DNA from 3 places in the Rhizobium sp. LjRoot98 genome. Region 3 is predicted to be linked to each of the others. Evidence: riboswitches for the same ligand, from Rfam matches in the RefSeq annotation. Region 3 holds a riboswitch; each other region holds the start of a gene.
What was found. A riboswitch is a leader RNA that binds a small molecule or an ion and turns the genes downstream of it on or off. The one in region 3 is predicted to bind cobalamin.

Region 1: linked by a shared signal. The riboswitch ahead of ACSQ3J_RS28075 (TonB-dependent receptor) and the one ahead of cobU (bifunctional adenosylcobinamide kinase/adenosylcobinamide-phosphate guanylyltransferase) in region 3 are both predicted to bind cobalamin.
Region 2: linked by a shared signal. The riboswitch ahead of nrdH (glutaredoxin-like protein NrdH) and the one ahead of cobU (bifunctional adenosylcobinamide kinase/adenosylcobinamide-phosphate guanylyltransferase) in region 3 are both predicted to bind cobalamin.

The regions. Positions count from the first base shown of each region.
Region 1 is NZ_CAXUPW020000015.1:44,187-47,461, forward strand. It holds gene ACSQ3J_RS28075 (TonB-dependent receptor) at 1-1,576, opposite strand, end outside; cobalamin riboswitch at 1,603-1,800, opposite strand; gene ACSQ3J_RS28080 (FecCD family ABC transporter permease) at 1,988-2,995, opposite strand; gene ACSQ3J_RS28085 (ABC transporter substrate-binding protein) at 3,074-3,275, opposite strand, start outside.
Region 2 is NZ_CAXUPW020000007.1:40,429-43,703, reverse strand. It holds gene ACSQ3J_RS20915 (multidrug effflux MFS transporter) at 1-798, shown strand, start outside; cobalamin riboswitch at 968-1,191, shown strand; gene nrdH (glutaredoxin-like protein NrdH) at 1,455-1,676, shown strand; gene nrdI (class Ib ribonucleoside-diphosphate reductase assembly flavoprotein NrdI) at 1,694-2,101, shown strand; gene nrdE (class 1b ribonucleoside-diphosphate reductase subunit alpha) at 2,161-3,275, shown strand, end outside.
Region 3 is NZ_CAXUPW020000002.1:371,796-375,070, reverse strand. It holds gene cobW (cobalamin biosynthesis protein CobW) at 1-753, opposite strand, end outside; gene cobU (bifunctional adenosylcobinamide kinase/adenosylcobinamide-phosphate guanylyltransferase) at 757-1,281, opposite strand; cobalamin riboswitch at 1,457-1,852, opposite strand; gene ACSQ3J_RS10355 (chloride channel protein) at 1,996-3,275, shown strand, end outside.

The sequences.
Region 1 (3,275 bases), on a different contig from region 3:
TCCGCTCGAAAGCGACGCCGGTCTGTGGGTTGGAGCGGTTCACGGTGGGGCTGTCGTAACGCAGACCACCAACGATCGAGAACTGATCCGTCAGCGCCAGCCTGTTGTCGGCGAACAGTGAATATTGCCAGACCGTGCTGCGGTTGTTCGTGAGGAGGTTGTCTGGCCCGATGAATTTACCTGGATCGAAATCGATGGCAGGGACAGTTGAGGCGCCCGGATAGGGTGAGTTGTTGGTGTTCGCAAAGCGAATGCGGTTTATGTCGAAACCGATGACGGTGTTGTTGTCCATACCGGCAACTGTGCTGTCGAGCACCAAATCCGTGCGGTTGCCGTACTGCTCATAATCATGGTGGACGGCAATGTAGTCGCTTCGCAACACCGTTTTGGTCGCTGGCTGGTAGAGGTAGCTCTCGACGTTTCGCCATTGGCGGTCGCTCGAGATGCGGTAGCTGGTGCTGTTGAGAGTGAGATTTTCCGCAGCCTGCCACTCGGCCTTGATCTGAGTGAAGTTGTCCTGGTAGCGGTTGAGTGCGTCGGCGACGTTGTAGTTTTGCTTGCGCAGGCGTTTGTCCAGTTTCCCATCGACAAGCGGGGTACCGAAATATGCGGTGGGCTCGGTGTCGCCGTAGTCATGGGAAAAAGTGAGTTTCAGATCATCGGTGGCCTGCCAGAGGACGCTCCCGGATATGGCGAGATTCGACGCATCGCCACGTTCGATCCAGCCTCGCGTATCCCTCGCACTGACATCAAGACTATAGGCCAGGCTGTCGTTGATCGGCCCGGCGCTGCCGAAGGCCAGCCCCTTCTTGCCGTCGGTGCCGATCGTCGTCACGATCTCATTGCGGCGGCTATCGGTAAGCGGCCTCTTCGGAATGATGTTGATAGCACCGCCAATCGCACCCTCGCCGTAAAGAACGGAGGCCGGCCCATGCAGGATCTCGATGCGATCGACCGTGTACGTATCGAAGGGAAAGCTGATGGTGCCGGCTGCGGGATAGAAGCGCGTACCATCGTAAAGGCGCGCTACGGCTCCATTGCCGGTGAAGCCGCGCATGCCGAGGGAGGTACCCCCATTGCCCGGCGAGCCCAGAAAGGTGATGCCTGTGCCGTTACGTGCGATGGCCTGGTTGACGTCGGTCTGACCGCGCTTGCGGATGGTGTCTCCGTCAACGATCTCGACACTGGCAGGCGTTTCGAACGGCGTGAGATCGAGGCGACTACCCGCGTTCGACCGGGCCTTGAGATTTGGACCCGGCCCTACTCGATCACCCTTGCCGGAGACCCTGATGGTTTCCAGCTCGGTGACCTGGTCTGTGAGTGGCTTTTTACCTCGCACGACCTCCTGCGCTTCACCACTCGCCGCCGTCAAGAGGACGGCGGCGAGTGCGCTGCCAGACAGTAATGTAGCACGAATTGGACGATACTTGGGATCGAGGCGGAGGGCGGCATTTTTTGAGGCGCCTATGGCGTGAGGTTTGGAAAACAAGGTGGAATGCTCCAGCGGTACGTTGCACGTCACCGCGACCAAAGCCGCCTTCGCCGCATTGTTTTGCGGCGAAGATTCGGCTTTCACCAGGACACCCCGCCCAGCGTGTTCACGTATGACAACGGCTGACGGCAGGTCTCCTGACTCGCGGTTCGCTGCTCCCTATCGCCTTCCCAGGCGGAGCCCAGTGGCGTGTTGACAGGAAGCTAGCCGCTTACAGTTGCGGGGGCAGTCGCGGCATTGGATGCATGACATCCGCACCGCGTTCCCTTTTGATTCCCTTGCGGGAAACCGTCGCGCCTTTGTTGCGGAGCACGCGCCGGTTGTGCAAGTCACGTTTGAGACTATAGTGGCGTTCTCATGCCGTGCGACCTGTCATGATAAGGAACATTGCCATCGGTCATCCCGGTCTCCGTCGGGACAACCTGTTGAGGCTCCACAGCAGCTACGATCACATTGGTGATCCGGCGGCGGCAATGGTCCGTTCAAGGGCCCCGTTTAACGCCGCAGGATTGCAATGAAGGCAAGGCCGCCGACCAGACCGGTTATCACGCCGATCGGTATGTCCTCCGGCGCCATGACGACACGGGAGGCGATATCGGCAAGGATCAGCACCACGGCGCCGGTGAGCGCCGACAGCGGGATAACACGGACGTTGTCGCTACCGGCGGCAAGCCGGACGAAGTGTGGCACCATCAGCCCGACAAACCCGATGGCGCCCGAAAAGGCCACCATCACCCCAGTTACTAGAGCGGTGATCACGAACAACTGTGCCCGAAAGCGGACGACCGGGATGCCGAGCGTTGCGGCAGTCTCGTCGCCCATGGCCAGCGCATTGATTTCCCGTGCGCGCAAGATGAGCCAGACGAGGCAGCCGCCGAGAGCAACGGCGGGATAGACAAGGTGTGGCCATTGCGCCAGCCCCAGGCCGCCCAGCAACCAGAATACAACCGTATGAGCGGCACGAGGATCACCAAGAAAGATCAGGAGATTGGCAAGAGCTGTTGCAACGAAGGCGACGGCAATGCCTGACAACACCAGCCGGTCCGCCGCTTGGCCGGTAAAGCGGGTGACCGCGACGACGGCGATAGTGGCGAGAAGCGAACCGATGAATGCAAACAGTGGCACGGTGACGAGACCGAAGATGAGGCCGGTGTGAAGCAGCGCCAGGATCGCGCCGAGCGCGCCGCCGGAGGAAACCCCGAGCAGATGCGGGTCGGCGAGCGGATTGCGTGTGACAGCCTGCAACACGGCGCCGACGACGGCAAGACCCGCACCCACCAATGCAGCCAGAATGACGCGCGGAAAGCGGACATCCCACACGATACTATCGCGGCCTGCCGACCATGTGACCTCGATCAGGCCCGGGGCCAGCTTGTTGACAACGATGGACCAGACGGTGACGAACGAAATGGGAGCAGCGCCCAGAGAGACACCTGCCGTGATACAAAGGCCGATCAGTATTGCCGGTACGGTCACAATCAGAAGAAGTCGGCCACTGGTCATGTCAGGTCCATCTTGTCCGCAGAAAGCAAAGGCCGGGCAGATCAGCCCACCCGGCCGGGTGTTTAGGGGCCGCGGAGGCTACATGTTGCGGGGATGAAATGCGTCAGCGAGGCGGCCGATCGCATCGATGTTGCGCGGGCCGGGTGTGGCTTCGACATAGTCGAGCACGACGAAACGGTCATTCTTGACGGCATCAAGGCTTTTGAAGGCGGGATTTTCCTTCATGAAGGCGATCTTCTGCTCGGCGCTCACGTCGCCGTAATTGACGATGACGATCGCT
Region 2 (3,275 bases), on a different contig from region 3:
CTGTTGATGCTGGTTTTCAGCATCTCGCCAATCCTGGCGCCGCTGACCGGCAGTGCCGTCATCGAATTCTACGGCTGGCGTGGCGTGTTCTGGGCCGTGATGATCGCCGCCTTCATCGGCCTCATCCTGCTGGCGACGCAATTGCAGGAAACCCGCCTTAGGGAACATCGTGCCGAAAGCGGTTTGCGCAGCGCCATGGCGGCATATGGCCTGCTGCTCAGGGACAAGAATTTCCTGACGCTGACCTTCATCGGCGGGCTCGGTATTTCCAGCTTCCTCGTCTATCTCGCCAACTCGCCCTTCGTGCTGATCGATTATTATGGGCTGACGCCGACGCAATACAGCTTCGCCTTCTCCGTCAATGCCGTGTCTTTTTTCGCGGTATCGCAGGCGACCGGCTGGTTCGGCGAGCGTTTTGGGCTTGTTCGCGTCATGCGGATTGCCGTAACGGCCTTTGCACTGACCATGGCTGCGATGGCCATCGTCATGAGCCTTGGTTTCAACCAGCTTCCGGTCATGGCCGCGTTCCTGTTCGTCGGCTACGGCTTCCTCGGCCTGGTCATTCCGACCAGCGCGGTGCTGGCACTGGAGGATCACGGCGAGATTGCCGGCACGGCATCGTCGCTGATGGGCACGCTGCATTTCGTCACGGCCGCCGTCGCCATGGTGATCGCATCGGTGTTCTTCGACGGTACCGCCGTCCCAATGGCCATGGGCATCGCGCTTTGCGCCGTTGGCGCGCTGTTGCTCACCCAGGCCACGATCGGCCGCCGCCGCGCGGTTGCCGCTGCCGAGTAAATCGGCATTCGCAATATCCTGGAATATCGAAGGCCCGGGGCGATGCTCCGGGCCTTTTGCAATTCCTGTGACCCGGTATTAACGCCCCATTATCCACAATGCCGGAAAAATTATGTGCCAGGAGGCATGTTTCCGAAGCCTACACATTGACGTTGTTTTCACGTCGTATACTATATCTAGTGTTCAAGGTTCCTCTGACTCGCAAGATTCGGAGGCTAAGAGGGAATGCGGTGCGTTCAGCCATTTTGGCGGGGCAAATCCGGAGCTGCCCCCGCAACTGTAAGCGGCAAGTGCCTGTTTCATTTCAAGTCACTGAAGGCATCGGTCTTCGGGAAGACGGAGCAGGCGCCACGACCCGCAAGCCAGGAGACCTGCCTTAAACAAAACGTCCACGGGCGGGGTGTCCGGAAGGTCGCGTGATGTGCAGCGGAATGACTCCGCTTTGTGTTGCGTTCTTCCGATGTCCGCCAAAAAAGGCTTCGGGGTGAAGGCATGTCAGTCAATCGAATTCGCAGACCACGAGATGCGGGATCGCGATCGGCGGTACACGCCTAGCCTGCTCGCCAGCTCGCAATGAAAACCACACGATCGGATCCGCGTGCAGCGGCTCGGAACCCTTTCGTGCGCCCGCAACATCACAGACCACGAGGACCATCATGAACATCACCGTCTACAGCAAGCCTTCCTGCGTCCAGTGCACCGCGACCTATCGCGCGCTCGATCGTGAAGGTATCGACTATCAGGTCATCGATATCTCCAAGGACGAGGACGCCTTCGCAAAGGTGATCGGTCTCGGATACCAGCAGGTTCCGGTCGTGATTGCCGGCCAAGACCATTGGGCCGGATTCCGGCCGGACAAGATCAGCGCGCTTTCTTGAGTACGGTCTGACGAGCGATGGGGCTGATCGTCTATTATTCCAGTCTGTCGGAAAACACCCATCGTTTCGTCGCCAAGCTCGGTTTGAAATCGGCCCGTATTCCCGTCAGCAGTGGCGCGAAAACGCCCGATGTGCGCGAGCCTTTCGTCCTCATCCTGCCGACCTATTGCGGCGATGATGGCCGGGGCGCCGTTCCCAAACAGGTGATCCGCTTCCTCAACGATGCGGTCAACCGATCCTTCATCCGGGGCGTGATCGCTGCCGGTAACAGCAATTTCGGCGAGACGTTCGGTCTCGCGGGTGACGTGATCTCACGCAAATGCGAAGTGCCGTATCTCTACAGGTTCGAGCTTCTGGGCACCGATGAGGACGTCGCCAACGTTAGAAACGGATTGGAACGATTTTGGACGTCTCAGAGACTTTGACGCGGAATGCGGGCGCAAAACCGCTCAACAGTTTTCCTCATTCCGCTGCCGAACGCCCTTTGAAGGCGACGGAAACGGCGATTGACTATCACGCGCTGAACGCGATGCTGAACCTCTATGACGACGAGGGGAAGATTCAGCTCGACAAGGACCGGCTGGCCGCGAAGCAGTATTTCCTCCAGCACGTCAACCAGAACACCGTGTTCTTCCATAATCTGCGGGAGAAGCTCGATTATCTGGTGACCGAAGGCTATTACGAGCGCGAGGTTCTCGACCAGTATTCGTTCAACTTCGTGCGCGACCTCTACGATCACGCCTATGCGAAGAAGTTCCGCTTTCCGACCTTCCTCGGAGCCTTCAAGTATTACACCAGCTACACCCTGAAAACCTTTGACGGAAAACGCTATCTTGAGCGTTATGAAGACCGCATCTGCATGGTGGCGCTGACGCTGGCGCAGGGCAATGAAGCGATCGCCCGTGACATGGTCGACGAGATCATTTCCGGAAGGTTCCAACCGGCAACGCCGACGTTCCTCAATGCCGGCAAGAAACAGCGCGGCGAGCTTGTCTCGTGTTTCCTGCTGCGGGTCGAGGACAACATGGAGAGCATCGCCCGCGGCATCAATTCGGCGCTGCAGCTGTCGAAGCGCGGTGGCGGCGTGGCCCTGTCGCTCACCAACATCCGCGAGGCGGGCGCCCCGATCAAGCAGATCGAAAACCAGTCGTCCGGCATCATTCCGGTGATGAAGCTGTTGGAAGACAGTTTTTCCTATGCCAACCAGCTCGGCGCGCGCCAGGGGGCAGGGGCGGTCTATCTGAACGCCCATCATCCCGACATCATGCGCTTCCTCGATACCAAGCGCGAAAATGCCGACGAGAAGATCCGCATCAAGACGCTGTCGCTCGGCGTTGTCGTGCCGGATATCACCTTCGAACTGGCGAAGAACAACGAGGATATGTATCTGTTCTCGCCCTACGACGTGGAGCGCGTCTATGGTGTGCCGTTCACCGAAATTTCGGTGACGGAAAAGTACCGCGAGATGGCGGATGACGCCCGCATCTCCAAGAAGAAGATCAAGGCGCGTGAGTTCTTCCAGGTGCTGGCGGAAATCCAGTTCGAGAGCGGCTACCCCTACATCATGTTCGAAGACACGGTAAACAAGGCGAACCCGAT
Region 3 (3,275 bases):
CTCGTGTTCCATCTCATGATGGGACTTGCGGTTGGCGAGGTCGTTTTCGGTGCCGACACCGAGGCCGAGCAGGACAGCGGCCGAAACCTCGCCGTTCTTTGCCTCGATCATCGCAGGCTTGCGGCTGGTGCGCGATGAAACTTCGTTGCGGACAAAGGCAAGGCCGGTCGAATCGAGCAGGTCGGTTTTGTTGAGAATGATCAGGTCGGCCGCGGTCAGCTGATCTTCGAACAGTTCTTCGATCGGGCTTTCATGATCGAGATTGTCGTCGTTGACGCGCAGCGCATCGACCTTGTCGTGGTCGTCGGCAAAACGCCCGGCGGCAACGGCAGCGCTGTCCACCACGGTAACGACACCGTCGACCGTGACTTCGCTGCGGATATCCGGCCAGTTGAAAGCGGCGATCAGCGGCTGCGGCAGCGCCAGGCCGGACGTCTCGATGACGATATGGTCCGGGCGATTTTCACGCTCAAGCAGCTTGGTCATCGTCGGGATGAAATCATCGGCGACGGTGCAGCAGATGCAGCCGTTGGTCAGCTCGATGATATCGTCCTCGCTGCAGGCTTCGGCGCCGCAGCCCTTCAGCACCTCGCCATCGACGCCGAGATCGCCGAACTCGTTGATGATCAGCGCGATGCGGCGTCCTTCCGCATTCTGCAGGATGTTGCGGATCATCGTCGTCTTGCCGGCGCCGAGGAAGCCGGTGATGACGGTGGCAGGAATCTTGCCGTGGGCGGCTTTTTCATTGGTCATGGATCAACCCTTCATTTTCAGCGGCAATCCAGCCGCGATAAAATAGACGTCAGCGGATATCTCCGCAATGATCTGGTGCAGCCGGCCGGCATGGTCGCGAAAATCGCGCGCCATTCGGTTCTCCGGCACGATGCCAAGCCCGACCTCGTTGGACACGAAAACCAGCCGGGCCTTGGCCTGCGGCACATAAGCCGCAAGCCGTTCAAATTCCGCCGCGATATCCCGGTGCTCCATCATCAGATTGGTGACCCAGAGCGTCAGGCAATCAATCAGAATGATGCGATCCGGCGCATCGATCGCCTTCAGACAGGCAGCAAGCTCAAGCGGCTCTTCATGGGTTTGCCAGTCCGGCCCGCGGCGATCGCGATGCTCGGCAATCCTTGCCTGCATCTCGCCGTCCCAGGCTCTTCCTGTCGCGACGTAATGCATATTGAGACCCGACGCCGTCACAAGTTTTTCAGCGAAAGTGGATTTGCCGGAACGAGCGCCGCCGAGAACCAGCGTGCTGCCTGATTGTTTCGATGTCATGGAATGGTCCTGGCCTCAGCGCGCGCCGGGAAGTAGGCAGACCAATGGACCACGCAAGCGAAAAAGCGCGGCAATGCAAAACGGGCCGTTCGGGGAACGGGATGATAAAGCCATGACAACCTCCGTGCTGGCATCGGGAGTATCTCTCCCTGGATCGTGCGAGCCCCTCGCTAAGATGGGGCTCTTGAGGATGGCAGGTCTCCTGGCTCACGGCGCCACGTCCCCAAAGGGACGAACGGGCCCACCTCGCCTTCCCGGAGGTTTGCGCCAGATTGCTTGACCGCAATCGGCAGGCATCACGAAGAGGTGGACGATTCGTAGACAATAGAGGCGTCCGGCCCCGGCTGATCGTAATGCCACTCCAGTGGCTTTTCCGGTTGGGCCGATGCGTGCCGCTGCCGCGAATGCGGACAGTCCGGAAGCACCGGCTTTCCCGAATGGTGAACCCTGACCGTTCTACAGTCGCGGGGTCGGCTGCGATAAGGACGCCCGGCTTGGGTCCGGCCCGTCGCATTCCCATTTACTCCCGGCATGCACAAGCATATCGGGAACCATCCAATGACTGATGATTAGGCGCTCACCTGGATCAAGTCAATTGCGACACTATCTCCGCCACCTCGGTTTAGCGTGATGTGATCAAGACTTCACTTGATCTCCAATGCCATGCCTTCTAGGACGGCGCGGAGACTGGATGGCCTGGCAATGAAGCTGAAGATGATACCCAAATTCGACCTGCGCCGCCTCGGCTATCTCTCGCTGCTGTTTGACCGTGGACGCATGCGGGCCTTTGCGCGGCGCAGTGAACTCGGCCTGGTCGTCGCGGGCATGATCGTCGGCATCACGTCAGGTCTCGCCGTGACCGCGATGAGCATCATATCCAGCCGCCTGCACAGCCTGATTTTCGGGATTGCCGACGAACAAAGGTTGAGCGCGAGCGATCTGCGGGGCGAAATCTCGGTGTTGATCGCGCCGGTCGTCGGCGGGATCATTCTTGGCCTTGTGATGCTTCTTCTGGCGTCGTGGCGTAAAAAGCCAATGGTCGACCCGATCGAGGCCAACGCCCTGCATGGCGGCCGGCTGTCCTTGACCGACAGCATCATCGTCGCGGTCCAGAACCTGATCTCCAACGGCTTTGGCGCCTCTGTCGGGCTTGAGGCCGGGTACACCCAGCTTGCGTCCGGCATCGCCTCCAAGCTCGGCGTTTCGCTGCAGCTTCGCCGCTCGGATCTGCGCACGCTGGTCGGCTGTGGCGCCGCCGGAGCCATCGCCGCCGCGTTCAACGCACCCTTGACTGGCGCCTTCTATGCGTTCGAGCTGATCATCGGCACCTATACGATCGTGTCGCTGACGCCGGTCGTCGTATCCGCATTGATCGCCAATCTCGTCGCCCGATGGCTCTATGCCGGTGATTTCACCATCGATGTCGGGCAGTTCGGCGCGGTCGTTCCGGCCGACTATCTGCCAGCATTGCTGCTCGGCTGCTTCTGTGCCGGCATGGGCATCCTGTTGATGAAGGGTGTCTCGCTGGTCGAGGGTCTTGCCCGCCGCAGTTCGATCCCTGCGCCGATGCGGCCTGCGCTTGGTGGTGTCGTCGTTGGCCTTCTGGCGCTGGTCTCACCGCAGGTTCTTTCGGCCGGTCACGGCGCCTTGCACCTCAATCTCGCCAGTTCGCCGGCGATCCCGATGTTGATCGGTCTGTTCCTCCTGAAATCGCTCGCCTCGGCCGTCTCGATCGGTTCAGGATTTCGTGGCGGCCTGTTCTTTGCCTCGCTGTTTATGGGTGCGCTGCTCGGCAAGCTGTTTGCCTTTTCTGCGCCCTACATCTTTGCCCATGCAACGTTGACACCGGTCATCTATGCCGTTGTCGGCATGAGCGCGCTGGCGGTCGCCGTCATCGGCGGGCCATTGACCATGACCTTCCTGGCGCTGGAAATCACCGGTGATTTTCCGATCACCGTTCTGGTCCTCGCAGCCGTGATCACCTCATCGCTCGT